Regions from separate parts of the Mesorhizobium sp. 113-1-2 genome, predicted to be linked through region 1. Evidence: riboswitches for the same ligand, from Rfam matches in the RefSeq annotation. Region 1 holds a riboswitch; each other region holds the start of a gene.
What was found. Region 1 has a riboswitch for cobalamin ahead of bluB (5,6-dimethylbenzimidazole synthase). Riboswitches for the same ligand answer to the same signal wherever they lie in the genome.
Positions count from the first base shown of each region.

Region 2: linked by a shared signal. The riboswitch ahead of JN279_RS01945 (aromatic ring-hydroxylating oxygenase subunit alpha) and the one ahead of bluB (5,6-dimethylbenzimidazole synthase) in region 1 are both predicted to bind cobalamin.
Region 3: linked by a shared signal. The riboswitch ahead of metE (5-methyltetrahydropteroyltriglutamate--homocysteine S-methyltransferase) and the one ahead of bluB (5,6-dimethylbenzimidazole synthase) in region 1 are both predicted to bind cobalamin.

Region 1 covers NZ_AP023242.1:5,955,055-5,965,571, forward strand. Annotated here, with positions in the region: gene JN279_RS29060 (DUF2277 domain-containing protein) at 1-97, opposite strand, end outside; gene JN279_RS29065 (exodeoxyribonuclease VII small subunit) at 196-447, opposite strand; gene JN279_RS29070 (histone deacetylase family protein) at 451-1,377, opposite strand; cobalamin riboswitch at 1,499-1,678, shown strand; partial or broken gene bluB (5,6-dimethylbenzimidazole synthase) at 1,772-2,356, shown strand; gene JN279_RS29080 (hypothetical protein) at 2,464-3,447, opposite strand; gene JN279_RS29085 (TetR/AcrR family transcriptional regulator) at 3,552-4,151, opposite strand; gene JN279_RS29090 (MFS transporter) at 4,272-5,495, shown strand; gene ribB (3,4-dihydroxy-2-butanone-4-phosphate synthase) at 5,644-6,744, opposite strand; gene aroC (chorismate synthase) at 6,855-7,964, opposite strand; gene JN279_RS29105 (DUF1344 domain-containing protein) at 8,149-8,403, shown strand; gene JN279_RS29110 (carbonic anhydrase) at 8,632-9,351, shown strand; gene JN279_RS29115 (histidine phosphatase family protein) at 9,374-9,961, opposite strand; gene fabI (enoyl-ACP reductase FabI) at 10,012-10,517, opposite strand, start outside.
Region 2 covers NZ_AP023242.1:424,590-435,106, forward strand. Annotated here, with positions in the region: gene JN279_RS01910 (carbohydrate ABC transporter permease) at 1-567, shown strand, start outside; gene JN279_RS01915 (carbohydrate ABC transporter permease) at 569-1,723, shown strand; gene bglA (beta-galactosidase BglA) at 1,728-3,392, shown strand; gene JN279_RS01925 (ABC transporter ATP-binding protein) at 3,422-4,534, shown strand; gene JN279_RS01930 (DUF680 domain-containing protein) at 4,638-4,877, opposite strand; gene JN279_RS01935 (DUF680 domain-containing protein) at 4,946-5,158, opposite strand; gene JN279_RS01940 (DUF680 domain-containing protein) at 5,232-5,429, opposite strand; cobalamin riboswitch at 5,925-6,125, shown strand; gene JN279_RS01945 (aromatic ring-hydroxylating oxygenase subunit alpha) at 6,242-7,489, shown strand; gene JN279_RS01950 (hybrid-cluster NAD(P)-dependent oxidoreductase) at 7,512-8,612, shown strand; gene JN279_RS01955 (PqqD family protein) at 8,759-9,187, shown strand; gene JN279_RS01960 (serine kinase) at 9,220-10,269, shown strand; gene JN279_RS01965 (glycosyltransferase family 2 protein) at 10,284-10,517, shown strand, end outside.
Region 3 covers NZ_AP023242.1:7,475,430-7,485,946, forward strand. Annotated here, with positions in the region: gene JN279_RS35885 (AAA domain-containing protein) at 1-2,494, opposite strand, end outside; gene JN279_RS35890 (SIR2 family protein) at 2,798-3,682, shown strand; cobalamin riboswitch at 4,211-4,410, shown strand; gene metE (5-methyltetrahydropteroyltriglutamate--homocysteine S-methyltransferase) at 4,527-6,857, shown strand; gene JN279_RS35900 (DUF982 domain-containing protein) at 7,568-7,816, opposite strand; gene JN279_RS35905 (DUF982 domain-containing protein) at 8,094-8,396, opposite strand; gene JN279_RS35910 (MucR family transcriptional regulator) at 8,642-9,106, shown strand; gene JN279_RS38780 (cold-shock protein) at 9,364-9,963, opposite strand; gene JN279_RS35920 (adenosine kinase) at 10,343-10,517, opposite strand, start outside.

The DNA.
Region 1 (10,517 bases):
CGCTCAGCTTGCGGACAAATTGAAGGGCTGCGTCGCGCACTTCGTCATTGGTTGCCGGCGGATCAAAATTGAACAGGGTCTTGATGTTTCTGCACATCGCTTCCGTATCTCCTCTTGTCCAGGGCGCCATCTCAACGGCGACGAACTCTATCCTCAATCACGATGATGTCCAAAACTCGGTTGACGGCTTGCGCCTCATTCCGCGTCGAGCGGCTCGGTTCCGACCGGCTTGCCGTCGCGCGACAGCCGGATCTTTTCGACCTTGTCCTCGGCCGCCTTCAGCAGCCGGTCGCAATGCGCCTTCAGCGCCTCGCCACGCTCATAGATGCGGATCGACTGGTCGAGCGGCACGTCGCCACGCTCCAGATCATCGACGATCTTCTCCAGCGCGTCGAGTGCCTGTTCGAAGCTCATCGCCTTGACGTCTTCGTTGGTCTCAGCAGCCATCACTCATCCTTTCATCAGTCGCCCGACATGGGCGGCGACCGAAAATGCCAGTCCTTGCAGATCGTAGCCGCCCTCGAGCAGGCTGACGAGCCGGTTGCCGCTGTGGCGGGCAGCGCGCTGCATCAGCTGGCCAGTCGCCCAGTCGAAATCGTCCTCGGTCAGGTTGATCTCGGCCAGCGGGTCGCGGTGATGCGCGTCGAAGCCGGCCGAAATGATGATCAGATCGGGCGCGAAATTGTCGAGCGCCGGCAGCACCCGCGACAGGAAGGCATCGCGAAACACCTCGCCGCCGGTCTGTGGCGCCAAGGGCGCGTTGACGATGTTGCCGGCGCCAGTCTCGCTCTTCGCGCCGGTGCCGGGATAAAGCGGCATCTGATGCGTCGAGCAATAGAGCACCGAGGGATCGTCCCAGAAGATATCCTGCGTGCCGTTGCCGTGATGCACGTCCCAGTCGACGACAGCGACGCGCTCGGCGCCATGCTTCTTCTGCGCATAGCGCGCCGCAATCGCCGCCGTGTTGAAGAAACAGAAGCCCATCGCGGTGGTCTTCTCGGCATGATGGCCGGGCGGCCTTGCGGCGACGAAGACATTGTCGGCACGGCCGGCAAAGACGTCGTCGACAGCGGCGTTGGCGGCGCCGATCGCGGTGATCACCGCTTGCCAGCTCTTCGGGCTGGCGGTGGTGTCGGCATCGATGCGGGCAAGGCCCTCCTCGGGAATGGCGGCACGCACGCGGGCGACGAAATCGGCGGGATGGGCGTACAGGATGGTCGCTTCATCGCCCTCCGGCGCCTTGACGCGATCGAGCCCAGCGAAGGCCTCGTCATCCAGCACCCGTTCTATGGCGCGTAAACGGTCCGGCCGCTCGGGATGGCCGGGCGGCGTGATGTGTTCGAGGAAGATCGGATGGGTATAGAGACGAGTGGCCATGCTCCCTATCTAGTGCCCCGGCAACGCGATGGCCATGCGTTGCCGCTTGATGACTGGGGAAAATCACGCATGCGTCCATTGGCGTCGCTGCGGGGATTGGCGCCGCCGAGGCTTCGGCGTAAGGTCGCAGCCACTGCCTGGTGCCCGCCGCAAGCGGGAGAATCGGGAACACGGTTGAACTCCGTGGCGTGCCCAACGCTGTGAGGGGGACCGCGCCGGTAAATGCCACTGTCGATGACGGGAAGGCACCGGACGCGGGTTGATCCCAAGCCAGAAGACCGGCCTGGCAGGCATCGTCATCCGCATGGTCAGGCGGCTGGCATCAATAGCAATCGCAAGGGGACAAGCGATGCCGGAACACATGACCGCTCCTATGGGCGACGGATTTGACCAGATGGCGCGTGACGCGGTCTACCGTGCCATGTTCACGCGGCGCGACGTGCGCAGCCATTTCCTGCCCGACGCGCTCGACGACGGGGTGCTGGCGCGGCTTCTGCTTGCCGCCCATTACGCGCCATCGGTCGGCTTCATGCAGCCCTGGAACTTCATCGTCATTCGCGACGCCAAACGGCGGGAAAAGGTGCGCGACCTGTTCCTGGCTGCGCGCGAACAGGAATTGCCTGAAATCGAGGCGGAACGTCAGGCGCTCTACCGCAAGCTCAAGCTCGAAGGCATCTGCGAAAGCGCCCTCAACATCTGCATCACCTGCGACCGCCAGCGCTCGCAGGGTTCGCCTCTGGGCCGCTGGCACAATCCGGAAATGGATCTCTACAGCACGGTCTGCGCGGTGCAGAATTTCTGGCTGGCGGCGCGCGCCGAAGGCGTAGGCGTCGGCTGGGTCAGCATCATCGAGCCGCAAGCGTTGAAGAGCCTGCTATCCATTCCCGAGCACGTGACGCCGATCGCTTATCTCTGCGTCGGCCGGGTTTCCGAGTTCGCGCCCAAACCGGACCTCGAAACGCATGGCTGGGGCCGGCGGCTGCCGCTGCCCGAATTGATCATGAGCGAGACTTTCTGCGGGCAAGGCGAGGCACCACTCAAGTCAGCTGTGGTGCACCTCAACGCAGTCGCCTGCGCGCCCGCCGATCAGCGGGTTGCGCCTGCGGTGCCCCAGCGCGAGCCGCCAAAGGAGGCCAGCGCCTTGTCCCTCAGCTCCCTGAACTTCGACGACGCCTCGGCCAGCCGGGCATCCCAGGCCGGATCGGGCACCTGGCCGGCTATGGTCTTGAAATAGACCTGCATCAGGCAAGCAATGGCAAATGGCTCGATGAAGGCGGCCTTGAAGGCCCAGGCGAAGACGATTGCCAGCACGAAAGCCCAGCCGGCGAGTTGCCCCGGCATGATGAACAGAATGGCGGCGGCCGGGGCCAGCATCAGCAGGAAAATGACGAAGGACACGCCCCACATGATGACCGCTAGCCAGACGGCGTTCTTGACCATGGTCTTGCCGTTCTGGGCGTAGAGCACGACGCCTTGCCGCGCCGTCTCGAAGGGCGAGGACGAATTGATGCGGATGTTGTAGCCGAGGATGATCTCGTCGACATAGGTGAGCGACAGGCGGATCACCGTGTTGATGAAGGAGACCAGGCCGCTCAGGCCCGGGATCGGCAAGAAGGCGGCGATGCCGCCGAGCAGGCCGGTGATGGCGCGGATGGCGCCCTTGACCAGCTGGTCGACGACAAAAAGGATGTTGGCCTCGGCGAAACGCTCGGTCACGACCTGCCTGGCATAGGCGATCTGGTTCTGGCCGTCGGGGACATCCCGGCCATCGATCAGATGGACCATGACGGCGATATGGCCGGCCTTGACGACGTAGAGGATGTATTCGCGGATCCAGTAGACGGCGATCGAGACGACGCCAAAACCGACCACGCCACCCCACAGGGCAAAGGACATTGGCCCGTCGGGATCGGTGGAGATATGGCCGACGCCATAACCGACTGAAGCACCCGTGCCGGTCGCCATGATGTAGGCCAGCGTGATGCCGAAATAGACGATCATGCGAAAGACAATGAAGGGCCAGGTCCGCATCATGATGGACACCGACCTGCCGATCTCGAAATCCCACATGCTCCGAATCTCCCCTCAGAGATGGGCGAGAAGGATGCGCTCTGCCTGAAGATTGTCAATCGGGGGCGGTGGCCAGCGAGGCGCCCAACGGGGATTTGGGTCTGTTATGAGCCTGGTTTTCTGAGCAGGCCTTCGAGCAGTTGCTTGAACGCCGCCACCACCATCTTCGACGTCGCTTCGGGGTCGTTCGAATTGGCGATCCGCTGCGCTGCCTGGCTGCTCGCCCCGTTGATCAGCCGTGCCGCGGTCTCGGGGTCGACGCCCGGGACGACCACCCCTTCCCCCTGCAGCGCGGTCAGATGATCGGTCATTGAACCGACGCAGGCGCTGGCATTCGGCCAAAGTGCTGGATCGCCCAGCACGGCCGGACCGTCCCGGAACATGATGCGCTGGATTTCCGGCTCCAGCGCCATTTCGATATAAGTTGTGCATTCGTCGACGAAATGCTGCCAGCGGGTCGGCGCTCTCGAGGCGACCTCATTCACCCGGGCAGCCATCTCCGCGTCGATTTCGGCGATAACCGCCTGCAGCAGCCCCTTCTTGTCGCCGAAGTGATGATAGAGCGCGCCGCGCGTCAACCCGGCCGATGCGGTGAAATCATCCATCGAGGCTTCCGCATAGCCTGTCGTGCCGAAAGCCTGGCGGGCCGCGGCGATCAGCTTGGCGCGCGTCTCGGCGATCATTTCCTTGCGGGGTCTGTGCATTTCCGTCTGGCCCTATCCACATACGCCTCGTATGCCAATTGACATACGCCACGTATGATCTATCTATTTCTCATACGCTTCGTATGTAATTGTCAGATCGCCCTTTGTCGAGGAACTGCCATGCAAAACCCCTATTCGGAAATCTTCCGCGCCCCTGGAGCCAAGGGCTTTGCAGCGGCCGGCTTCATGGCACGCCTGCCGATCGCCATGGCACCGATCGGCATTGTGGCGATGCTGTCGCAAACGCGCGGCGAATACTGGCTGGCGGGTGCGGTCTCGGCGACATTCGCGCTGGCCAACGCCTTCCTGGCGCCGCAAATATCAAGGCTGGTCGACCGCCTCGGCCAGACGCGGATCGTCGTGCCCACGACAATCATCTCCGTGCTCGCCTTCATCACGCTGGTTGCGGCCGCCAATCAGGACTGGCCGGTTTGGACGCTGTTCGTGTCGGCGCTGCTGGCCGCGGCCATGCCCAGCATGCCCGCCATGGTGCGCGCGCGCTGGACCGAGCTTTTCCGGGGCCGCCCCGAGATGAACACCGCCTTCGCCTTCGAATCGGCGGCGGACGAGCTGGTCTATATCGCCGGCGCATCGCTGTCGGTCGGCCTGAGTGCTGCCCTGTTCCCGGAAGCGGGCATGCTGGCGAGCACGCTGTTCCTTGCCTTGGGCTCGACGGCGTTCATCCTGCAGCGATCGACCGAGCCGCAAGTGCGCCCGATGGACCAGGGCTTGAGCAGCTCGGCGATCCGTCTGCGCCCGGTGCAGATCATCACCTTTGCCCTGATCTTCATCGGCGCGACCTTCGCGACGACGGAAGTGAGCACCGTGGCGATCACAAAGGAGCTCGGTCAGCCCGGCGCCGCCAGCCTCGTCATCGGCGTCTACGCGCTGGGGTCGTTCGTGCTCGGCATCATTGTCGGCGCGCTCAACCTGAAAGCGCCGCTGCAGCGCCAACTTGCCATCGCGGTCGCTCTGGTCGCGCTTGGCACGCTGCTGCCGCTCACCGCCAGCAGCGTGCCGCTTCTGGCGCTGACCGTCTTCATCAGCGGCGTGGCGATCTCGCCGACCTTCATCACGGCCTTCGGCCTGATCGAGCGGCATGTGCCGGAAGCGATGCTGACCGAGGGCATCACCTGGGTGACCACCGGGATCGGCATCGGCATGGCGCTGGGCTCCTTCGCCGCCGGCGCGGTGGTGGATGCGTTCGGCGCCCAGAACGGGTTCTGGGTCTCGGTGGCATCAGGTACGATTGCACTCGCCACCGTGCTGCTCGGCCAACGCAGCCTGGCCACCCACAGGTGCGAGCTGGATGGATGCGAAGCCGCCGCGGTTCCCGCCGAGTGACGGCCAGGATATGTTGAGATTCAGGTCAGGCCGCGCCGAAAATGATGGATTTCGAGAACCGGAGCGCAGCGGACTTTCCGGTCCGTGAGCACCGGAAGCGCAGAAAGCCGTCATTTGCAGGCCGGCCTCACCTGAATATCGACATATCCTAGATAATCTCGGTCTTGGCGATGTGGATGCCAAAGCCTTCGAGGCCGACATAATGGCGCTCGCGCGAGGCGATCAGGTTGATCGAAGAAATGCCGAGGTCCTTCAGGATCTGCGCGCCGAGGCCGATCTCGCGCCATTCATTCTCGCGCCGGCGCGCCTCCTCATGATCCTCGCGGTCGCCGCTTAGCGGGCGCTTGCGCTCCTGGTGGGCGACGCCCACCGAACCTTCTCTGAGATAGACGATGACGCCGCGCTTGCGTTCGCCCATCGCCTTCATGATGCCGTCCAGCCTATGGGAGGTGCCGAAAACGTCGGTCACCACATCCTCGGAATGCAGCCGCACCGGCACGTCCTCGCCGTCGCGGATGTCGCCGAAGACGACGGCGACGTGATGCATCGTGTCCCAGGGCAGCGTGTAGGTGAAGACCTGCGCCTTGCCGCCGAGCGTGTCGATATCGGAGCATGCGACGCGCTCGACCAGCGTTTCCTTGCGCTGACGGTAGGCGATGAGGTCGGCGACCGAAACCTGCTTCAGACCATGTTCCTCGGCAAAAGCCTGCACTTGCGGGCCTCGCTTGACGGTGCCGTCGTCGTTGACCAACTCGGAGATGACGCCGATCGGCGGCAGGCCGGCGAGCTTGCAAAGGTCGACCGCCGCTTCCGTATGGCCCGAACGCATCAGCACGCCGCCTTCGCGCGCGATCAGCGGGAAGATGTGGCCGGGGCGGACGAAATCCGAGGCGCCGACATTGCCGTTGGCGAGGTTGCGCACGGTCAGCGTGCGGTCGTCGGCCGAAATGCCTGTCGTCGTGCCATGCTTGAAATCGACGCTGACGGTGAAAGCGGTGGTGTGGGCGGAATCATTGTCGGCGACCATTGGCTGCAGGTTGAGCCGCTTGGCTTCCTCGCGCGGCATCGGCGTGCAGACGATGCCCGAGGTGTTGCGCACGATGAAGGCCATCTTTTCCGGCGTGCAGTGGACGGCGGCGACAATCAGGTCGCCCTCATTCTCGCGCCCGTCATCGTCCATGACGACGACGATCTCGCCGCGTTCGAAAGCGCGGATGGCTTCGACAATCTTTTTCTGGTCGTAAGGCATGGGATGCTCGCTTCGCTCGCAGGGCAGTAGGGGAATAGGGCAGTAAGGCAGTAGGGGAAAGCAAAAATTTGGCTGTCTGGGCGCGGGGCGTAGCATATCGCCCTACTGCCCTACTGCTCTGCGCCCTTCCCCGTCTGTCCCCTGTGCCGCAGATAATGATCGGCAATCGCGCAGGCAACCATCGCTTCGCCGATCGGCACCGCGCGGATGCCGACGCAGGGGTCGTGCCGGCCCTTCGTCATCACCTCGACGTCGTGGCCATCCTTGTCGATCGACTTTCGCGGCGTCAGGATCGACGAGGTCGGCTTGACGGCGAAACGCGCAATGATCGCCTGGCCGGTCGAGATGCCGCCGAGGATGCCGCCGGCATTGTTGGACAGGAACACCGGCTTGCCGTCATTGCCGATGCGCATCTCGTCGGCATTCTGTTCGCCGGTGATGCGCGCGGCCTCGAAACCGTTGCCGATCTCGACGCCCTTGACGGCGTTGATCGACATCAGGCCCGACGCAATGTCCTGGTCGAGCTTGGCGTAGATCGGCGCGCCGAGCCCCGGTGGTACGCCGTCGGCGACGATCTCGATCACCGCGCCGACCGAGGAACCGGCCTTGCGGATGCCGTCGAGATACTGCGTGAAAACCGGAACCGAAGCCGGATCGGGGGTGAAGAACGGGTTTTCCGCGTCGCCTATGAAATTCCAGTTCCAGTTGGCGCGGTTGATCGACTTTTCGCCCATCGACACCAGCGCGCCGCGCACCACCATGCCCGGCACCACCTTGCGGGCAAGCGCTCCGGCTGCGACCCGCGCGGCCGTCTCGCGGGCCGAGGAGCGGCCGCCGCCACGATAGTCGCGTATACCGTATTTGACGTCATAGGTGTAGTCGGCATGGCCCGGCCGGTACTGGCGGGCGATCTCGCCATAGTCCTTCGAACGCTGATCGACATTCTCGATCAGCATCGAAACTGGCGTGCCGGTGGTGATCATCGTCTCCCCATCCTCGTCAAGCACGAAGCCCGACAGCACCTTCACTTCGTCCGGCTCGCGGCGCTGGGTGACGAAACGCGACTGGCCCGGCCGGCGCTTGTCGAGTTCGGCCTGGATTTCGTCGCGCGTGAAGCGGATGCCGGGCGGGCAACCGTCGACGACGCAGCCGAGCGCTGCCCCATGGCTTTCGCCCCAGGTGGTGACGCGGAAAAGGTGGCCGAACGTGTTGTGAGACATGGAAAATTGCCCTGCCCGGCAGCGGAGCCGGTTGAAGCCTGCCTTCTATTGGCGTTTTTTGCGGTGGTCAAACTGTCATCCCCGCCGTTTAAGTTTTGACACATTCGGCTGGTTTCTGCTTTCTTCCATCCGCCGTTGAGGATCCGCCGCCACCGTGCCGGCGCAATGACCAAAGAGGACGATTATGCGTACCCTGATTGGCGCTGTTGCCGCCACGCTGCTCTATTCCACCGCTGCTTTCGCCGGCCAGACCGAAGGCCTGATCAAGAAGATCGACAAGGACGCGCTGACGCTGACCCTGGATGACGGCAAATCCTACAAGCTGAATGCCGAAACCGATCTCGACTCCTTGAAGCCGGGCATGGATATCGTCATCGCCTATGACGTGACCAATGGCGAGAACGTCGTCACCGACATGGAACTGCCGGACACCGAATAAGAAGCTCTCCGCCTCCGCACAGCCAGATCCATTCCGACAAGGCCGAAATCGGCTCCATCTTCTTGTTCGGACCCTACCGGAACCGAAAGTTCAGGATCTGCGCCTGGATGTCGTTTCCAACCAGCTTGGGCGCGCTGGGCGAAGGCTGGCCCTTGCCAATGCCGTTTGTTGGTAGCAGTCTCGGCTAGCAGATTCAGCCGTCGGGTGGATCTGCGGCGGAGCCGGACAATGTGCATCGACTGCAAGGGCGAAGGGGTCGGCCGCAGGGATTTCCTCAAGGTCGGTGCGGGGCTCGTCGCGATCGGTTTTGGCGCAGCTTCCTGGTCGGCGCGCGCGGCCGAAGGTGTTGCGACGACGCTGCTCCCCGATGAAGCGCTCGCCGCATTGAAGTCCGGCAACGAACGTTATGTCAGCCACCCTGAACTCTGCTCGATTGACCTTGCCGCGCAGCGGAGCGCTGTCGCCGCACACCAGGCGCCCTGGGCTACGGTCATCAGTTGCGCCGACAGTCGCGTTCCGCCGGAATTGATCTTCGGTGGCCACGGCGTTGGAGAACTATTCGTCGCCCGGAATGCTGGCAACCTCGTCGACACCGCGACGCTCGGCACGGTCGAATACGGTGCGGCGGTGCTCGGCTCGCCGTTGATCGTCGTCCTGGCGCACACAAGTTGCGGTGCCGTCAAGGCGGCTTGCGACGTGGTCGCCAAGAACGCCACCTATCCGGGCGCGATCGGCCCGATGATCGAACCGATCCTGCCCGCGGCGATCGCGGTGCGGAGCGAGGCGGGCGATTTCGTCGACAACACCGCCAAGGAGAGCGCGCGGAGGACCGCGAGGCGCCTGGCCGTTTCAAGCAAGCTCCTGGCCAGCCTCATCGGGACCGGCAAGCTGAAGATCGTCGCGGCGATCTATGACCTTGGCACGGGTGTGGTGACCTACATCGACTGATGCGTTAATCCAGGACGACTAGCTACAGCCACTCCAGGCTCTTGCCTTCGAGTTTGAGCACGTGATCCTGCGGTATTTCCAGGTTCGCGGCCTCGTCCTCTGCCATATCGAGCACGAAGCGAAACAGGGTGCGCATGACGCCGCCATGCGTCACACAGATCGTCCTGCGGTCGATCCCGTCGAAGTAGGGTTTCACCCGTTCGAGCAGCATCTGGTAGCTCTCCGCACCGTCGCCGGGCGGCTGGAAGTTCCATTTGTCCCGTGCGCGCGACCGCTTTGCTCCGGGAGACTGCGTCTCCAACTCGGCAAAGGTGAAGCTCTGCCAGTCACCGAAATTGACTTCAATCAGTCTGGGATCGGTTCGATAGGCGAGCGGATCGAGCTTCATCGCGGCACGGATGCGTTCCATCGTTTCGCGCGTCCGCCGCATCGGGCTGGCGACGAAATCGAAATCCCTGACATCACCGACAAGCTCGGCCAGCCGAAGCCCGTTTCCGGTCGCCTGCTCGCGGCCAAGACCATTGAGGTCGGTGTCGGCCTGACCCTGAAGCCGGGCCTCGGCGTTCCACGCGGTCTGGCCGTGGCGCACGATAAAAACCAGCGGGTACATCAGTTTTCCGGAGGTCGGGCCTGGGCCTGGCGGACGATAGGCGAAGGGAATTAATCCTTGACCGTCGAAATGTCGGGCGCGTCGACCGCCTTCATGCCGACCACGTGATAGCCGGAATCGACATGATGCACTTCGCCGGTAACGCCACGCGACAGGTCGGACAGGAAATAGACGCCGGAATCGCCGACCTCTTCCTGCGTGACCGTCTGTTTCAGCGGCGAATTGTATTCGTTCCACTTCAGGATGTAGCGGAAGTCGCCGATGCCGGAGGCGGCCAGCGTCTTGATCGGGCCGGCGGAGATCGCGTTGACGCGGATCTTCTTGGCGCCGAGATCGACAGCGAGGTAACGCACGCTGGCCTCGAGCGCGGCCTTGGCGACGCCCATGACGTTGTAGTGCGGCATCACCTTCTCGGCGCCGTAATAAGTCAGCGTCAGCAGCGAACCGCCATCGGTCATCAGTGCCTCGGCGCGCTTGGCGATGGTGGTGAAGGAAAACACCGAAATGTCCATGGTGCGCAGGAAATTGTCGCGCGTCGTCTCGACATAGCGGCCAG
Region 2 (10,517 bases), 2.4 Mb from region 1:
CTGCCGCTGGCCATCTCGTTCGTCGGCGCCAGCGTGATCTGGAAGTTCATCTACGAATATCGCGGCGAGGGCCAGGTGCAGATCGGCCTGCTCAACGCCATCATCCAGCACTTCGGCGGCCAGCCGCAGGTGTGGATATCGCTGCCGTTCTGGAACAATTTCTTCCTGATGATCATCCTGATCTGGATCCAGACCGGCTTTGCCATGGTCATCCTGTCCTCGGCGCTGCGCGGTATTCCGGAGGAGACACTGGAGGCCGCCGTCATCGACGGCGCCAATCCGTTCCAGATCTTCTGGAAGATCATGGTGCCGCAGATCTGGGGCACCATCGCGGTGGTGTGGACCACGATCACCATTCTGGTGCTGAAAGTGTTCGACATCGTGCTGACCATGACCAACGGCCAGTGGAACAGCCAGGTGCTGGCCAATCTGATGTTCGACTGGATGTTCCGCGGTGGCGGCGATTTCGGCCGCGGCGCAACAATCGCCATCATCATCATGATCGCGGTCATCCCGATCATGGTCTGGAACATCCGCCAGGCGAACAAAGAGACGGGAGGACACTGAGATGGCCGTCGCGACCGGAAATTCCTTCGCCAGCCGTTTCGGCGTCCACATAGCGGTGCTGGTCTTCGTTGCCATCTGGACCATTCCGACACTCGGCATCCTGGTCTCGTCGCTGCGTGACAAGGACCAGATCGTCGCCTCGGGCTGGTGGAACTCGTTCTCCAGCTCCAGCCAGACCGAGGCCGGGCGCCTGCCGTCCGCCTCGGCGCAGACCCAGAAGGACGGCAAGTTCGTCCTCGAGGGCAACATCTTCGGCGACGGCGCCAAGCGCAATATCAGCGCCTTCGGCGTCAAAGCAGCGGCCCCCACACAATATCCGGCCGGCACATCGGCAGACCTCGGTGACGGCGTGACCCTGCAGGTCAATGCCGATGGCAGTTTCGTCATGGCCTCGCCGAAGGCGTTCGAAGGCGACCGCGGCCAGCGCCTCTACTATGCCTCGTCGGCGCCGCCGAAATTCACCACCGAGAACTACGATACCGTGCTGTTTTCGGAAGGCATCGGCCGCTCGTTCATGAATTCGCTGACCGTCACCATACCGGCGACTGTCATCCCGATCCTGATCGCCGCCTTTGCCGCCTACGCACTGGCCTGGATGCGCTTTCCCGGCCGGGCGCTGCTGATTGCGGTCATCATCGGCCTCCTGGTCGTGCCGCTGCAGATGTCGCTGATCCCGCTGCTCAAGCTCTACAACAATGTCGGTGCGTTCTTCGGCGTCCCGTCGAAGACCTATCTCGGCATATGGCTGGCGCATACCGGCTTCGGCCTGCCTTTCGCCATCTATCTGCTGAGGAGCTATATTGCCGGCCTGCCGCGCGAGATCATGGAATCGGCCCGCATCGACGGCGCCAGCGACTTCGAGATCTTCGTCAAGATCGTGCTGCCGCTGTCCTTCCCGGTGCTGGCCTCCTTCGCCATCTTCCAATTCCTGTGGGTATGGAACGATCTGTTGGTGGCGATGGTTTTCCTTGGTACGGCACCCGACCAGATCGTGTTGACGGCCAAGCTCAACGCGCTGCTCGGCTCTCGCGGCGGCAACTGGGAGATCCTGACGACATCGGCCTTCATCACCATCATCGTGCCGCTGATCGTCTTCTTCTCGCTGCAGCGCTATTTCGTCCGCGGGCTGCTTGCCGGCTCGGTGAAAGGAGGCTGAGACCATGCAATCCGCTTTGAAAGCCAGTTCGAACCCTGACCTCGCCATCGATCGCGACTGGTGGCGGGGCGCGGTGATCTACCAGATCTATCCGCGCAGCTACCAGGATTCGAACGGCGACGGCATCGGCGATCTCAAGGGCATCATTCAACGGCTCCCCTACATCGCCGCGCTCGGTGCGGATGCGATCTGGATCTCCCCCTTCTTCAAATCGCCGATGAAGGATTTCGGCTACGACGTCTCGGACTATTGCGACGTCGATCCGATGTTCGGCACGCTGGCCGATTTCGACGCGCTGACGGCGGAGGCGCACCGGCTCGGCCTCAAGGTGATGATCGACGAGGTGCTGTCGCATACGGCCGACAGCCATCCGTGGTTCAAGGAAAGCCGGTCGAGCCGCGGCAATCTTAAGGCAGACTGGTATGTCTGGGCGGACGCCAGGCCCGACGGCGCGCCGCCCAACAACTGGCTGTCGATCTTCGGCGGCTCGGCCTGGCAGTGGGACACCAGCCGCCAGCAATATTATCTGCACAATTTCCTGGCCGAGCAGCCCGACCTCAACTTCCACAACCGCGAAGTCCAGGACGCGCTGCTCGAGGTCACCCGCTTCTGGCTGGAGCGCGGCGTCGACGGCTTCCGCCTCGACACGATCAATTTCTACTTCCACAGCCAGGGCCTGGAAAACAACCCGCCGCTGCCGCCGGAAGAGCGCAACGACCAGACCGCGCCGGCGGTCAATCCCTACAATTACCAGGACCATATCTACGACAAGAGCCGCCCGGAAAACCTCGGCTTCCTCGAACGCTTCCGCGCGCTGCTCGACGAATATCCGGCGACCGCAGCGGTCGGCGAGGTTGGCGATTCGCAGCGCGGGCTCGAAGTAGTGGCAGCCTATACCGCCGGCGGCAAGCGCGTGCACATGTGCTATTCCTTCGACTTCCTGGCGCCGGAAAAGATCAGCGCGGACAAGGTCCGATCGGTGCTCGAAGCGTTCGGCAAGGTCGCCAGCGACGGCTGGTCGTGCTGGGCTTTTTCCAACCATGACGTGATGCGCCCGGCCTCGCGCTGGGCCGCCGGCGAAGCGGATCCCATCGCCTATCTCAAGGTTATCTCAGCCTTGCTGATGTCGCTGCGCGGCTCGGTCTGCCTCTACCAGGGTGAAGAGCTCGGGCTCGGCGAAGCCGAACTGCGTTTCGAGGATCTGCAGGATCCCTATGGCATCCGTTTCTGGCCGGAATTCAAAGGCCGTGACGGCTGCCGCACACCGATGGTCTGGGATGGCGACGCCAAGAATGGCGGCTTCTCCCAGGCAAAGCCCTGGCTTCCGGTGCCGGCCAAGCATCTGGCGCAGGCGGTCAATGTCCAGCAGGGCGATCAGGCTTCGCTGCTCGAGCACTACAGGCGCTTCCTGACCTTCCGCCGCGCCCATCCGGCACTGGCCAAGGGCGACATCACCTTCATCGAAAGCGAGGGCGACACTGTCGCCTTCACCCGCCGCGCCGGCAATGAGCAGGTCGTCTGCGTCTTCAACCTCGGCGCCAAGCCGGCCAAGGTTGACCTTGGCAACCGATCACTGCAACCTTTGCCAGGACACGGGTTTTCCGGGCAGGCGAGCCCCGGTCCGATCGAGCTCGGCGGTTACGGCGCCTGGTTCGGACGGATCGACTGAATTTTTGAGACATCACTGGGAGGAAACCAATGGCCGATGTCAATCTGAGACAAGTGAAGAAATCCTACGGCAACCTGCACATTCTCCACGGCATCGACCTCGATATCAAATCGGGTGAGTTCATCGTCTTCGTCGGCCCGTCGGGCTGCGGAAAGTCGACCTTGCTGCGGTCGATCGCCGGGCTTGAGGAAATCACCTCCGGCGAACTCAAGATCGCTGGTGAGGTCGTAAACGATGTGCCGCCGTCCAAGCGCGGCATCGCCATGGTGTTTCAGTCCTATGCGCTCTATCCGCACATGACCGTCTACGACAACATGGCGTTCTCGATGAAGATCGGCAAGGAGAACAAGGCCGAGATCGACCGCCGCGTGCGCCAGGCGGCGGAAATCCTGCAGTTGACCAAATATCTCGACCGGCTGCCCAAGGCGATGTCGGGCGGGCAGCGCCAGCGCGTCGCCATCGGCCGCGCCATTGTGCGCAATCCGAAAGTGTTCCTGTTCGACGAGCCGCTGTCGAACCTCGACGCCGCCCTGCGCGTCGCCACCCGCATCGAGATCGCGAAGCTGAAGGAATCGATGCCCGCCACGACCATGATCTACGTCACCCACGACCAGGTCGAGGCAATGACTCTGGCCGACCGCATCGTGGTGCTTAAGGACGGCCATATCGAACAGGTCGGCACGCCGATGGACCTCTACAAGAAGCCCGGCAATCTGTTCGTTGCCCAGTTCATCGGCTCGCCGGCCATGAACATCCTGCCAGCGACCATCGACAAGACCGGAAACCCGACCGTCGTCAGCCATGTCGGTGGGCGCAAGGCGACGGTGCCGATCACGACGCCCGCCTCGGCGAAGGGTGCGGCGGTCAGCTTCGGCGTGCGGCCGGAAGACCTCATGGTCGCCACCGGCGTGGACTATCTGTTCGAGGGAACGGTCGACTATGTCGAGCAACTCGGCGAGGTCCAGCTTGTCTATGTCGACATCGGCCGCGCTGACCTGCCGCTGGTGACCAAGCTGCCTGGCAATGTCGAGGTCAAGCGCGGTTCGACGCTGCGGCTGAGTGCCAATGCCGAGGACCTGCATATCTTCGATGCGGACGGACATTCCTTCGCGCTGCAGAAGCCGGAAGCAAAAGCGGCCTGAGGCCGCCAGTCTTGCTGGGTCGAGAGTCCTGCCGGGTCGAGGCGACACAAAAAGAGCGGCGGGCCAAGCCCGCCGCTCTTTTTTGGAAGATTAGCTTCAGCTCTTAGTGGTTGCCGAAGAGGTTCCGGTCGCTGCCCTGAGGCGCCGACTTCTGCGCGTCGCCCGACGAATTGAGCAACTTGTAGACGGGCGAACCGCTGTCGCGGATCGAAGCCGTACGCGAGTTGTCAACTGAAGTCGCGGCAGGCTGGTTGGCGGCATTGGAGCCATAATTGTCGCTGCCGGCGAAAGCACTGCCGGAGATGGCCAGAACGGCGGCGGTGGCAAGGATGATTTTCTTCATTTCAAGTCTCCTGAATTTCTGGATTTCGCCGGGACAGTGGGCACGCCCACCGTCCCGCTGCGAACCGGCTATTGGTTGTTGCCGAAAAGGTTGCGGTCAGCGCCCTGCTGCGCAGGCGCCTGAGTGGCCGGAGCCGACTTCTTGATCGAAGCGGTGTACGAGCTGTCGTTCGAAGCAGCAGCAGGCTGGTTGGCGCCATTGGAGCCATAGTTGTCGCTGCCGGCGAAAGCGCTGCCGGAAATGGCCAGAACGGCGGCGGCAGCAATGATGATCTTCTTCATTCGAGTCTCCTGAATTTCTTGAGGTCGGCCAGAGCGGCGAGGCGAAAAACCCGCCATTGGCCGGGATCGGCTGTTAGTTGTTGCCGAAGAGGTTGCGGTCAGCACCCTGGACCGGCGCCTGAGCAGCCGGCTCCGACTTCTTGGTCGAAGCGGTGTGCTGGCTGTCGACAGCCGTTGCTGCAGCGGCATTCGAACCATAGTGGTCGCTACCAGCGAAGGCGCTGCCGGAAATGGCCAGAAGGGCGACGGCAGTGAGAACAATCTTTTTCATTTTTGGTACTCCAGTATTTTTCTGTCCGTCTAGCGGCGTGTCTTGGGATTAAAATCGCGTCGTTCGGACAGGCCCGATGTGGGAAAGCCAGCTAGCCGTTTCCAATCACGAAGTTGTTTGCCGTGGACCAAGAATCCACCACTTGAAATTGTACCATGGCCTTCTACGTCAGATATTTCACTCTTTGATATCAGCATGTTAGGTGAAACCAGCGCTGCGATCACCAACTGTATCGAAGCCTCAGCGTTCACACCGTCCTGCACGCACCGTCAACAGAAACGAACCGTTCGGTTCGATTTTAGAATCTGCTAATAGTCACTTTTCGAAACCGTTAACCTTTTAGGCGCCCATTCCGGACCGATTCTGACGGCGGGCACTGCCGTCAACGAAAACGATTTTTCGTGACCGCTGTGCTTGACCCGATCATTGCGCATGCGTGTCGCGCCACATGGATGCGATGTCGCTTTCATGCCGATGTCGCAAACGCTGTCGTGATTAGATCATGGCATCTCAGGTGCCGCTTCGTGACGACGAGGCGGAGAATTGGGAAGCCGGTCAAAGTCCGGCGCTGCCCCCGCAACGGTGGTGGAGTTCAAGTCGCAACGGGAGACCACTGGGCGAGAGCCTGGGAAGGTGTCGCGACCGTCCGCAAGGACACTCCAGAGCCCGGAAACCAGCCCGAGATATCTAGACTCGACTGATCGCGGTGGGCGGTCAAGAGGCGGATGGCGCATGCCCGGCTTTCGCCGGCCTGCGTCCGATCCTTCCTCAATCACCACCATAGTCAGTCCTTAAATAGAAGAGGACAGGACATGGATGCGCGCAACGATATGCTGAGGCTCTTGAACAGCCGCAGAGAGGGCTTCTCGCTGGAGCAGCCCTTCTACACGGATCCCGATTTCTTCAAGCTCGACATGGAGCTGATCTGGTATCGCGACTGGCTGTTCGTCGGCCATGATTGCGAACTGCCGAAGCCCGGCAGTTTCATCACCGTGCAGATCGGCGACTATCCGGTCGTGCTGGTGCGCGATCAGCAGGGCAAGATCAACGCCTTCCACAATTCCTGCCGCCATCGCGGCAGCCGTGTCTGCAACACCGACAAGGGCACGGCCGCCAAGCTGGTCTGCCCCTATCACCAGTGGACCTATGAGCTGGACGGAAGGCTGCTGTTTGCCCGCCAGATGGCCGACGGTTTCGACAAGAGCCAGTTCAGCCTGAAGCCGGTCGCCTGCGAAAGCGTGGCCGGCTATATCTTCATCTGCCTGGCCAAGGTACCCGCCGACTTCGCGCCGATGCGGGCGATGATCGAACCCTATCTCAAGCCGCACCGGCTCGGCGAAGCAAAGATCGCCTTCGAGAGCACGATCGTCGAGAAGGGCAACTGGAAGCTCGTCTGGGAAAACAACCGCGAGTGCTACCATTGCGCCGGTAATCACCCGGAACTGTGCAAGACCTTCCCGGAAGCACCGACTGTGACCGGCGTGCAAGGCGCCGACAGCGATCCGGAGATGCTGGCGCACTGGGCCAAATGTGAGGCGGCCGGCCTGCCGAGCAAGTTCCGCATCGACCCGGCCGGGCAATACCGCGCCACAAGGGCGCCGCTGCTGCGCGACGCGGTCAGCTACACGATGAACGGCAAGCGGGCGGTGAAGAAGAACCTCTCCGACACGGTCTCCGCCGACCGTATCGGCACGTTGATGCACTATCACTACCCGACGACCTGGAACCATATCCTCATCGACCATGCCGTCACCTTCCGCGTGCTGCCGATCAGCGCCACGGAAACGGCGGTGACGACCAAATGGCTGGTGCACAAGGATGCGGTCGAGGGCATCGATTACGATCTTGCCGAACTCACCCATGTCTGGACCGAGACCAACGACCAGGACCGCCGCATCGTCGAGGAAAACGCCTTCGGCATCCTGTCGCCTGCCTATGAACCCGGTCCTTATTCGGAGCTGCACGAGGGCGGCGTGATCCAGTTCGTCGACTGGTACGCCCGTTTCATCGGCCCGCGCCTTGCCGACGATGGCCGGCCGGCCCTGCGCAGCGTTGCTTGAGAGAGGTTGAGGGATGAATGCGATGACGGATCTTGGGCTCTATCGCCATCTCGACCAGATGGCGCCCTGGAACGACAGGCTGCAGGTGCTGGAAGTGATCGGCGTCAGCGACGAGGCGCCTGACGTCAAGACCTTCACCTTTCGCTCCGATAACCAGACCTGGTTCCGCTACAAGCCAGGCCAGTTCGTGACGTTGGAACTGCCGACATCGGATGGGCCGCTGATGCGCACCTATACGCTGTCGTCCTCGCCGTCGCGGCCGTTCTCGATCGCCGTGACGGTGAAGGCGCAGGCCGGCAGTATCGGTACGCGTTGGATGTTCGATAATCTGAAGCCAGGTTCCCACGTCAAGGCCTACGGGCCGGCCGGCGATTTTTCGCTGCACAGCCACCCGGCGGCCAAATATCTGTTCATCTCCGCCGGTTCCGGCGTGACGCCGATGATGTCGATGCTGCGCTGGCTGAACGATTGCGCGCCATGGACTGATGTCGGCTTCGTCAACTGCGCGCGGCGCGCCGAAGAGATCATCTTCCGCAAGGAGCTCGAACTGCTCGGCGGCCATATGCCGGGCCTGTCGCTCGGCTTCATGATCGAGGAGCGGTCGAGCCGCGAGGGCTGGTACGGCCATATGGGCCGCATCGACGCCATCCGGTTGCCGCTGCTGGCGCCCGATTTCCGCGAACGCGAGATCTTCTGCTGCGGTCCGGATCCCTTCATGCGCGCCGTGCGCGGCATGCTGGACGCCGCCGGCTTCGATATGACGAAATACCACCAGGAGAGCTTTGCCGCGCCCGCGGTGGAGGAAATCCAGGCGCCGTTCGCATTGCCGGCTGAAGACGATGCTGCCGTTCCGGTCGAAGCCAAAACACCGATCCGCTTCGCGCTTTCGGACGTCGACGCCGAGTGCGTCGCCGGCCAGACCGTCCTGCAGACCGCGCGATCTTCGGGCGTGCGGATTCCGGCGGCCTGCGAGTTCGGCCTGTGCGGGACCTGCAAGGTGAAGAAAGTCTCCGGCGCCGTCGAAATGAGCCACAATGGCGGCATCCTCGATCACGAGATCGACGACGGCTTCATCCTCGCCTGTTGCTCGAAGCCGCTGTCGGCTCTCGAAATCGAGGCGTGAACGGTTCGCGATCCAGCTGTTCCCCCAAAACGGCCGACGTCTTGCCGGCACCGCTTGCCTTGCCAACGAAGAACCGAGCGTTTACAGGCGTTGTCAGTGGAAGCGTTCCTGCCGGAGGGCGGGAACTGCGAGGCGGGGCAACAATAATGCGCGATTCCGACGCCTATTCGGTTGCGAGCAGGGACATCGTCTTCGAATCCTTCGATGGCGAGGCCGTGGTGCTCAACCTTGCCAACGGCAAGTATTTCGGCTTCTCCGATTCCGGCAGCAGGGTCTGGCAGGCGCTCTCGTCCGGGGTCGATGCCCGGACCCTGATCGGGCTGAACGCTGGCGGTTCGACACTCGGCGCGGCTGAACTGGAACACTTCATATCGCAATTGCTCGAACTGGGGTTGCTGGTGCCTTCGGAAGCGGCGGCGCGACCGCTGCCGGGCGAGTTGCCTGCCGAGCTTGCCGCCACGAGCGAACCGCTCACGGTGAGCACTCACGACGACCTCGCCGATTTGATCATCGTGGATCCCATTCACGAGGTCGAGGAACCCCTCGGCTGGCCGGCAGTCAAGCAGGCATCCTGACGAGCCGGTCGCGTCTGGGACAGGGGCGCAGGATGCCGCGCGTCACGCTCGAAACCTTGCCGGATTACGCCCGGTATCTCATCACCGCCGCTGAAGAAGCCGCCACACATTATCCGGCGACGCGGACGGTCCGCCTGCCCAGGCTGGAACTGACCGCGCATGTCGCTCCCGGCGTGCTTGCGGATGCGCTTGGCGACGCCTTCGTGGAGGCCGAGGATGACCTGTCGGAGCCATCGACATGCCGCATCTTCACCGTTCATCCCGGCATCGGCGGCATCCCTGAGCCGGCGCAGTGGGGCGACGCGCATTTCACCGAATACGGCTTTGCCGAACGGCTCGCCGGGGTCGGGCTGCGCGGCCACTATTTTCACGATCTGGATTTCTGGCAGGTCTACGATCCGGAGCGCCGCATTGGCGTCCAGCTGATGACCTCGCCCGATGCCTTTCCGCCCTGGGAGCCGACAGCGCCGCTGCGAGCCTTCCTGCACTGGGAATATGCGGCGCGCGGCATGCGGCTGACCCATGCGGGCACGCTGGGCGCCAATGGCAAAGGCGTGCTGCTGGCCGGCGCGGGCGGTGCCGGCAAATCCGGCACCGTCGCCGCCGGCCTGCTCAACGGACTAGACAGCGTCGGCGATGACTATGTGCTGATCGATCTGGCCGGCGGCGTGACCGCGCGGCCGCTGTTTTCAACACTGAAGCAGGACCCGCAAGGTTTCGCACGGCTGGGCTTGAAGCAGCGACTGAGGATCGAGAGCCCCTTGAACTGGCAGGGCAAGCACACGTTTCACATTGCCGACATCGCGCCCCGGCCGGTGCCAGCAGCGCTGGACATCGTTGCGTTGGTGGTGCCACATATCGGCGGTGGCGAGATGAGTTCGATTGTGCCAGTGTCGCGTCGAGACGCCATGATCGCACTAGCACCGTCGGGCATCATGCAGATGCCGGGGGAACGCGAAAGCGGCTTCCGCTTCTTCGGTGATCTTACCCGCCAGTTGCCAAGCTACCGTCTGTCCCTGGGAACGCATCCCGAGGAGATCGCCGGCACGCTTGCGGATTTTCTGACGCGAGTTGTTTCGTGAAATTGAGCGTGATCATGCCTGTCTACAACCGCGAGCGCTATGTCGTTCCGGCCTTGCGCTCGTTGGTGCGCCAGCGCGATGCCGCCGATCTCGACATCATCGTCATTGACGACGGCTCGACCGACGGCTCGGCCGAGGCCGTGCGTTCGATGATGGTCGAGCACCCTTGCATCCGGCTGTTCCGGCAAGAGAATATGGGTGTCGCGAGGACACGCAATGCCGGGCTGAGGCAATTGCCTGCGGACGCC
Region 3 (10,517 bases), 1.5 Mb from region 1:
CTCCCATGCTTTGCTCGAAGAAGCGGCCGAAAAAGCGAACCATTGATCTCCACTTGGTGCAGCGGTCGGCAAAGCTATCTTTGCTAGGATCCTCATCGACGAGAGCGGGGTCAACCAGTCCGGGAGCGAACTGAGCACCCAATTGCACAGCCTTTTGTACTCGAAGAGGTTCCCCTAAAAGGTCCTCAAATGTCTCTGCGTTGTAGGGAGGGAGCTGATGGTGATCTCCAATCAGCAAAATGCGATGGCTTGCCTGCAACGCCGCCGCCATATCGAAGCCATGCGCCTTGCCCGCTTCTTCAATTACAGACCAATCAAACCGCCGCCCCCTGTTGGAAAGCTCGGCTAAGTCAGGCGCGTTGGACGTGGCAAACGTTAGATTCGCCGCATCTTGGATGAGCAGTTGCATTGCCTTCCGTTCAACGCTTGGGCTCATGTGTTCATCCGGAGACGATATGGCCTCCGCCAGCTTCTCCTTAAGAAACCCTGGCGCGGCCTGCGCCATTTCACTAGCCGCGAGGGAATCCAAAATGACGTTGGTCGTGGCATCAATATCGAAATCAGACCCTTGCCGGGCGCCCAGCCTGAGAAGGATTGGGCGACTGTTTGGGGGCAGCTCATTGAAAAGCTTTGAGGTCTTCTGGAGCACATCGTCAACGGTGTGATGAGAATGGGCCGTAAGAAGAACCTGCGCCGTTGGGTCGTCAGTAAGCAGGCGATCAGAGAACGCTTGGATTAGAGTTGTCTTGCCAGTCCCCGGCGGCCCTTGGACTGCAAAGGATGGATAAACCTGCCAAAGTTGCTCGATTGTTTTTCTTTTCGATTCGTCAAGATCGATTGCTGCTCTTCCTGCCGGTGCCCGGTCTAACCCGCGCCTGCTCGCAATGTAGGGGTCCGCGATTAGTCGCAACAACGAAGTGTGCTGGCGCAAATCTTCAATGGCTTTGTGACGCCTCCGAATCTGCGCAATGGTTCCACCGAAGTTCCGAGCCAAGTAGAGCGTTGCACCAGCACGTGTTACGGCGCCTTGCTCCGTAACAAAATGGTAGCGGGGGCCTCCAGAATTCATCTCTCTGCGGTCAAATGACCATTGCACGGCCCCCTGCGGGTCACGCGAGATCGTCCTTCTATCAAGAAGATAGTAGGTATCTCTGCTCGGCTCTTGTTCGTCATCATCTGAAATTTCTTCAGCACCCAAGCCAAACCAGTCTGCAACTTGATCGGCAGGCGGCGAAAGCTTGAGGAACGTACACAGCTCATTACGTTCGACTTCCTTGACGGGGGTCACCGAGATATAGGTGATGCCCCCCATCGTATCGACTTCTATCACTCGAACGGGGCAAATCTGAGCAGCAATCAAAAGAGTGTCTATCTGCTGGGTGACCCTGAAGAAATCGTGGACATCTTGAAGGTGTGGTTCTACGGTTGCGTCAACCACCCTAGGCGGAAATGCCTTATCCCAAGGAAGACTTTTGTCCCGGATCGAGTTAATGTTGTTGCGTACGTGGGGGTATAGGCGAATCTGTAATTTTCGTTCACCAGTGTTAAGAATGTCGTCCCCTTGGAAAGACTTCGGATATTCTTCAACTGAATCGCAATATCCTACATCCCAAGTTGCGCCCCCCTGAGGCAAATCCCACTGAGATACTCGATACTCAAGCTTCGAGCCTTTCAGGATAAATCGACGCCTCGGGTAGCTCCGAGCGATCACGCGGATGTCACCCCGTAAGTCATTTTCGATCCATTTTCTTTGATTCTCGACGGCGTCGGCGCGGGCCTGGTCTCCCGCGATACGCTCTATGGCGCGAGACAGGTCCGTAAGGGGCCCTAAGCGCACCGCAACAACAATTGGATTGCTGGACGCGGATGCAACAGCTTCTAGGCCGACAACAATATCGCGGATGGCCCGCTCCACGGACTCACCATCCACCAAACGGCGATCTGCTTCTTCCTCAAGTAACGACAGGAGAAGCGTCTTTTCTCGCTCTCGCAGAGTTGGGAGATCGGTAATCGCTTTTTTTAGCGCACTGAGTTTTCTTACAGTTCTGACCGGCGCACCAAACATCTCCGCAGCTAGTAGTCCGAAGTCGAACCAATCGGTGGCTGTCGAGAACTCACCAGGACCGCGCTCAAGTTCCGGTGGCCTCGCGACGCGTTGCTTGGCCGGATTTGCTGAAGCACCGTCGTTACCTGCAATTCGCAGCGACCATTCGAAACCACTCAATCGAAAGTCGTTGCTGCCGTCAGGGCCAACGAAAATTGAAGCCGAGGAAAGCGTCCGGTGGATCGTGCCGCCGTCATGTAAAAGGCGTAAGGCTTCGGATATGCGTAAAAGCCCCTCCCACAGCGGTCGTCTCCTCGATGCCACTGTCAAGTTAAGCAGCCAGTGGACGTTCTGCCTTCGCTCAAGCAATTCCGATAGGATTCCGCGTCGCCCGCCTTCCAGCGCGATAAAAAAATAATCGTCAGTGATGCCGAGATCTTGGAGGGTCATGAACCTCTGGCTGGCTCCAGGATAGCTTTGAAGCCGCCTGAGGCCTCTAACCTCTCGATTCCACAAGGCCCGGATGTCCATTTCGTCGCCGCTGCGACGAGGCCACAATTTGACATAGTACACGTCACCGGCGTCCTGTGCTTGCCATAACTCAGGCTCGCCCCGCTCGACACTACCCGGCAGCAGCTTCCTTTTGAGGACGTAACGTCCGCCTAATATTTTTGTGACCATGTTGCTTTAAGACTATGAGTCGCACTCCGCGTCTAGTACACAAAATCACTTCCCCACATAAGGTTCTAACGCGTGCCGGGCAAAATCGACGACAACTTCGAAGACTTCGTGTCCAATTGGGATTTGTTTCGCGGACGGTTGACAATTTTTCTAGGCGCAGGAGCTTCGATAGGCGCCAAGAACAAATTGGGCGAGGATCTTCCCAACGCATATGCTCTGCGAAACACGCTATGGCAGCGTTTCAAGCATGACGGCTCGACTGCGTTTGACCCGGAGAGCCTAAAGCTCATGAGCCTAGAGCATGCCGCCGCGATAATCGAAACCAAGACCGGCCGAACGCCGATGTCTGAGTTCTTGGTCGAACATTTTACCTGCTTCCTGCCATTGTGGCAGCATGTTGCACTGGCCAATCTGGGAGCGCGGTCGATATTCACGACCAACTACGATGAGCTAGTTGAGCTTGGCTACAAATCGAGTAGCTCTCTCCCCCCGGACATAATTTATGATGATAGGCAAGCTTTGAGCGGTCGCATGCCGCTCTACAAGCCGCACGGAAGTTTAACCTACGCCCACGAGCCGGTCGGTAAAGGTGGCTTGGTTATAACTCAATTCGATTATTTTGAAATGATATCATCGTATCGAAAGATGATATCAAAAGCCATGGGCGGATTTGAGAACAGCTGCGTCCTACTCATTGGATATTCTTTCAGTGATATGGACATTGGTGCTGAATTATACTCAATCAGGCAGAAAAACCGAGGCATCCCTTGGTACACTGTCTTTCCAAGAGATGATCATCAGGTTCGGAAGATGTACTCGAATCGACTGTTTATAAATCAGATCAATATGGATTTCGAGCAATTCATGACTAAACTGGACAATCGCGTTAACTTTTTGCCTCCTGAGCTGAAAAATAGTCGAATCAAGAAACTCAGGGCGGCCGGGCGTATCCAATGAAATCAAGAATGAAGAAGCCCTACAGTTGACCGGGCTTTCTCTTGATGCGGCCTTGTGTGCTCGCTCGGGCACATGCTCAATAATGTGGGCGAAGGGTAGGAAATTCACTATCGGCACGAACCCGCTCCAACCAATCCTCGCCCGCGATTGGGTTCCCAAAGCCGCGTTCGCGGCCTCGCGTAAGAACCGCCCGCTGCATATCTGACGGTTGCAAAGTCTTGCGGATCAGCGCCGATCCACGGCGCTTCGTTCTTGGTGGCCTCGGTGAGGCCGGAGCTTTTCCTTTTCTCGTTGAGATAGTTGGAAGGCTCGCACATCAGCGGCATTGGCAACGTCGGCCGCATGCGACAACGCCTGTTGCGACACGCTCTTTTCGTGCCGATGGGACAAAGACCTCTCCGAGCCTGCACTGATAAGAGGCGGCATCGTAAGCGGCTTTGGGCGAAAGAGACCGATCAGCGCAAGGGCATTATTCGCATCATCACATAAACATCTCGTTATATGTATTGACAAGGAGCGAAGCTGCTGTGATTGTGCGCATGTCGTGGTTCTCCGCGCGGCACTGCCGTAGCGGAGCTAAGAGGGAAGCCGGTGCGATGCCGGCGCTGCCCCCGCAACTGTTAGCGGCGAGCCAAGCCCATTGGTGTCACTGAGGCGAACGGCCTCGGGAAGACGGGCAGAGGCTTTGACCCGCGAGCCAGGAGACCTGCCACGACGAACAACGTCCACGGGCGGGGTGTCTCGGTGGCCGCGGTAGCCTGGCTTCGTGCCGCCTACTCGCGCGTTCCTTGTCCCCACGCCCCAACCATCGGGGTATGGCATGACTGTCTCTCAACAAATTCCAGTGGCAACGCTCGGCGTGCCGCGTATCGGTCGACGGCGGGAACTCAAATTCGCGCTTGAAAGCTACTGGTCCGGAAAATCTCCCGCTGCCGACCTGCTCGCGACGGCGAAGGCGCTACGCGCCGCCAGCTGGAGGGAGCAGCACGATCGCGGCGTGTCGAAAATCCCGTCCAACGATTTCTCGCTTTATGACCATGTGCTCGACACCGTCGCCATGGTCGGCGCCGTGCCGGCACGATACACCTGGACTGACGGCGAGGTCCCACTCGATACCTATTTCGCCATGGCGCGCGGCAACCAAGATCAGGCCGCTGATTGCGGACATGCCGGTGACGAGCATGCGGCCAACGGGCATGGCCTTGCCGCGATGGAAATGACCAAATGGTTCGACACCAACTATCACTACATTGTGCCGGAACTTACCGACGATCAGAGCTTTGCCCTCTCGTCGGCGAAACCGGTCGATCATTTCCTCGAGGCCAAGGCGCTCGGCATCCACACGCGCCCGGTCCTGCTTGGACCGGTTACCTTTCTCAAGTTGGCGAAGTCACCTGAGGAAGGTTTCAACCCTATCGCGCTCCTGCCACGGCTGCTGCCCGTCTACGAGGAGCTCCTGCGGAGGCTGAAGCTCGCGGGAGCCGATTGGGTACAGATCGATGAGCCGGCGCTCGTGCTGGATCTGATTCCCAACGAACGGGATGCGCTCCAATTCGCCTACTGCCGGCTGGCGAAAGCAGCACCCGAGTTGAAGATCATGGTCGCTACCTATTTCGGATCGCTGGGAGACAATCTCGAGACCGCAATTTCTCTGCCCGTGGCGGGACTGCACGTCGATCTCGTGCGCGCTCCAGAGCAGTTGGAGACCGTCGGCCGGCTCGCGCAGAAGGAACTTGTGCTCTCGCTCGGGCTGATCGACGGCCGCAACGTCTGGCGCGCGAACCTGCCTGCCATACTTGACCGCATCAAGCCGATCGTCGCCGACTGGCCGTTGGACCGCGTGGAGATCGCCCCGTCCTGCTCGATGCTGCATGTGCCGATCGACCTGGACATGGAGACGACACTCGATGCGGACGTGAAATCGTGGCTCGCCTTCGCGGCGCAAAAAACCGACGAGCTGGTCGTGCTCGCCCGTGCCCTGGCTGAAGGCCGGGACGCGGTCGCCGCCGAACTAGAGGCGTCGGCTGAGGCTGCCGCCGCTCGCGCGACATCCGCTAAGGTGCATGATCCGCTCGTCGAAGGTCGGGTCGCCAGCATCAAGGTCGCCATGACGCGCCGGAAGAGCGCATTCGACGTGCGCTCCAAGCTTCAGGCCGACACGTTTGGCTTGCCATCCTTCCCCACCACGACGATTGGCTCCTTCCCGCAAACAGCCGAGGTTCGCAAGGCGCGGGCAGCCCATGCCAAAGGCGAGCTGAGTTACGTCGACTATGAGGCGTTCCTGAAGAAAGAGATAGAAGCCGCCGTTCGCTGGCAAGAAGAGATCGGACTCGACGTGCTGGTCCACGGCGAATTCGAGCGCAACGATATGGTGCAGTATTTCGCCGAGCAGCTCCGCGGCTTTGCCTTCACGCAGCATGGGTGGGTGCAGAGCTATGGCTCGCGCTTTGTGCGACCCCCGATCATCATTGGCGATGTGTCGCGACAAAATCCGATGACACTACACTGGTGGCGATACGCCCAGTCGCTGACGCTAAAGCCGGTGAAGGGCATGCTTACCGGCCCGGTGACGATCCTCAACTGGTCCTTCGTCCGAGACGACCTTGCCCGCTCAGCCGTCTGCCGCCAGGTCGCGCTCGCCATTCGCGATGAAGTGAGCGACCTCGAAAAGGCCGGCGCCAAGATGATCCAGATCGACGAAGCCGCACTGCGCGAGGGCTTGCCGCTTCGTGAGGCCGACTGGGAAACCTATCTCGACTGGGCCGTCGAATGCTTCCGGCTGGCTTCAACGGCGGTTGGCGATGCGACCCAGATTCACACCCATATGTGCTACTCCGAGTTCGGCGACATCGTGGACGCGATTGCTGCAATGGATGCCGATGTGATCTCCATTGAAACCTCGCGCTCGCAGATGGAACTGCTCGATACGCTGCGAACCTTCAAGTATCCGAACGAGATCGGTCCTGGTGTCTATGACATTCACTCGCCGCGGGTCCCGGAAGTGGGCGAGATTTCCAACCTCATCATGCTTGCGCGCGATCGATTGTCGGATGGCCAACTGTGGGTGAATCCCGACTGCGGTCTCAAAACGCGCAGATGGGAGGAGGTCCGCCCTGCCCTGGTGAACATGGTGGCTGCAGCACGCGCAATTCGGGAAAAAGCGCAGACCGCGTAGGGCTCGGTGCCCCTCGCCGGCGGTGAGCGGCAACGCCACACCGGGCATCGAGGGGGAGTCTATCCGGCGCACCCAAGGCAATCGAGCTGCCGGTGACGAAACGCCTCGGCAAGCTTGGCCTGGCCGCGGCCCTTGTTACGGCGCGTTGAAGTCAGCTGTTCCAGAGGCCTCCGTTGGCGGGCGATCGAGGAGGCTTGGGCCTCAAATGAGCCGGCCAGAAACGAGACGGCTCTCCGCCAGCCCGTTTCGGATTATTCCGTATTGGGATAATCGAAATCACTATCGTCTCCCCGCCCTTGGTCGCCGAAACCCCAGTCCCGACCATCGGGAGAAGCATCGGCGATCACGCGCTGGTCCGCGGAGCGTGTTCCGGGAACCGGATACAGGGCCAAGCTGGGGAAGGTTCAAACGGCACTTGTGGAGACTGTTGAGGCGGCATCGAGGCTCCGCCATCTGCAGCGGGCCAATTCCCGCTTGATGGCTCCGTCTGCCTCTGGCTGCAATCACGATCACCGCGACGGCGAAGCCGAGCGGCCGCAGCTGGCTGGCGGACCCTTGTGCTTCGATGGTGGAAGATCAGGCGCCGGACCAGGAAAGCCGTCGCGGAAGGAGAGGGGTTGGCTTGCACCTGGCGATGCCGGCAGGGGTATTCGGAGCGCGCTCAATAGCGATGTGCAGATGGCCGAAATTCATGAGCGGCGCCCTAAATCTCAATCGCTGCGTAGAATGCGTGCTTCGAGCGCGGCTGCGACGAAAGCTCGTCGAGCGGCTGGTGGATGGGTCTTACCGCGTAACACCTGCAGACAGGTGTCCATCGCAATTCTGCGCTTATCGGTCTTATGATGCAGATCCCGCAGCAATATAGCGGCCGCGTCGTTGACGTCGAACACGATACGCTCCGAGCTGCGGCGGCTAACCTGAACAACGACTGGCCTCTCAAATCTGATCAAGCCGGTCATCTCTCCCCTCCTCCACAGCCACTATGCGGCAAACAGCCCCGGGTCGCATTTATTTACTCAGCCGAACGCCACCGCTGCATCTGCGCCGCCGAACCTGGCCATTGCCGACCAAGCGATCGCCATGAGCTGCGTCTGGCCATGGTCAGGTTGCGTGCGATCTGCGGTTTTGTAGTCGGTGGTGAGGAACTGCTTCTCACTCGCGTGGTCTAGCTGTGAAACCTGGACATACTGCACTGTTTGACGCGTCTCGCGCCAGTCTCAAACATGCCGTCGAAGTCTACACCTGCACTTTTCCACTGCCCGATCTGCAGGCGGCGATCCACTGCATCGCGGAGGTTGAATCTTCCAAGATGGCGACCCGCTTCGCAAAGCCGAAAAAGGCATTGCGCGCCGTGCTTACCGGCTTGCGCCCATCGTACGCATCGTAGCATGCCCTCAGGGCGGCTTCGTGGATCATGTCTCTGCGATCTTCCGGCCATTCATTGAGAAAATCGATTGCATCCGCAAGGCCGGCGATCTCTTGGATGATGTGCGTTGCGCGCCTCACGAAAAGCGGGCTGCTGAAAGCCTCAGCGTTCATTCGTTCCTCCAACCTTCCAAATAGCCAATTTGTGTGAAGAGGCGCCGCATCGACGCGAGGCGACCCTGACACAATGTGTTGTCAGGGCGATGACGGTTCAAGAGGAAGATCCGCGACGGCGACCGGGCGTGCAGCGATCCGCCAACACATCATGCAATGGCTTTGGTTGCCATCAAACGCGGTCGTCACTATTAAGCTACGAGATGATTCTTACCCGGCTACTCTAATTCCGCAGGAGCGTTTTCATGACCGAAGAAACCGAGAGCAAAGCCGACAACCTCATCGAACTCACCGCCCATGTCGTCTCAGCCTATGTTTCGAACAATCCGGTTCCCGTCGGTGAACTGCCTGGGCTTATCGGCCAGATCCACATCGCATTGAAAGGCACTGCTGGTGGTGCCGCACCAGAAAAATCGGAAGCTCTCAAGCCTGCCGTACCGATCAGAAAATCGGTTACACCCGATTATATTGTCAGCCTTGAGGACGGTAAGAAGTTCAAGTCGCTCAAGCGTCACCTGGCTACCCACTATGGCCTTACGCCCGACGAATATCGCGCAAAATGGGAGCTGCCGGCGGACTATCCCATGGTGGCGCCGAACTACGCTGCGGCGCGCTCGGCATTGGCCAAGACCATGGGTCTGGGCCGCAAGCCGAAGGAACCGGGAGCGCCGGCACCTGCCAAGCGTGCCCGCAAGAAAGCCGCAGCCTGACCGCAATTTTTCAGGATGGGCTAGGCGGATCAGGCATGATTTCGCACTCGCGAGATAAAATTTGTGCGTTGCAATATCCGGGGCGATCGGTATGATCATGGTGTCGGCCATCTACTCCTCCCAGATGTGGTGCCGACGCTGAATGAGGCGCACCTCCTCCCGCGTCTCATTCTAAATCGAGCCCGCTGCCACCTCCTCCCGGTAGCGGGCTTTTTCTTTGTCTGAGGCGCGATTTCGGTAGGCCAACGCATTTGGCTCTAAGCGAGGCGAATGCTCCGAACTTCCAGGCCTTTCTTGCCCTGCCCGCATTGGACAAACACCTTCTGACCCTCCATCAGCATGCTGAGTCCTGAGCGGGTCAGCGCGGTGGCATGAACGAAGATGTCCTTCTCACCGTTTTCAGGTGCAATGAAGCCGAAGCCCTTTTGGGGATTGTACCATTTGACCGTGGCCTCGCTCTCCAACTGGGCGCTCGTCCCGGCGGTGGACTCTCCAGCGCAACGCGTATGCACCTGAGGTTTCGCGGTCTGACCGCCTACCTCCAGCACTTGCGCGACCTGATGACCTCTTGGACTTTCTTCCGTTGTGACCTTGAGACGCGTTCCCTCGGAAACACCGCGGCTCCCGGCCGCCTCCAGCACCCGGATGTGCAGATAGGCCTCGATGCCCTCCGGCAATTTGACAAAGCCAAAACCCTTGCTGGTGTTGAACCACACCACTTCGGCGTCGACAGGATCCGCGGTTACAGTGGACGAACGCTGAAAGTAGCTTAGCTCGGAAGGCCGTTCCGCAAAAGAAACCGGGTCATCGTCATGACGATGCCGGCGTGGCTCACGATGGTCTTTATATTTTCCCATGATCGTCTCGACTCGGCTGAACACCTCATTGCGCCTCCCGGCAGGATAATCTCAATCGGGCGATGCATTGATGTCAATTCACCAGTTGGCCGCTTCACCCGCTCTATCGCATCACGATCCCGGCCGACCTGTTGCCACACGAAGTCGACGATGGCGGATGAGCAATATGCGACAGGTCGACCTGCTGATCCGAACGCGTTCCCCATATCGCACGGCAAAAGGGTCGCGCTGAAGGGCGGCACCGCGATCAACCGTTTCGATCGTGACACGCCCCGGGCTGCCGCCTCACGCGGATGCGCATCCGACATTTCGATTTACGCGCAATTTACCCGCACAGCCTGCAGGAGGGAGACGGGCAGCTTGTCGTTGAGTCGTCCGGCTAGATCAACCCCGCCTGCTCAGCCTCGCGGCGCAAATTCTGCCGTGGCCTGGGGCCGATCTGCTGGATCACCAATCCGGCCGCCAGTGAGCCAAGGTCGCCGCAGGTCTTGAGGTCGCGGCCCTGCGTATAGCCATGCAGGAAACCGGCGGCGTAGAGATCGCCGGCGCCGGTC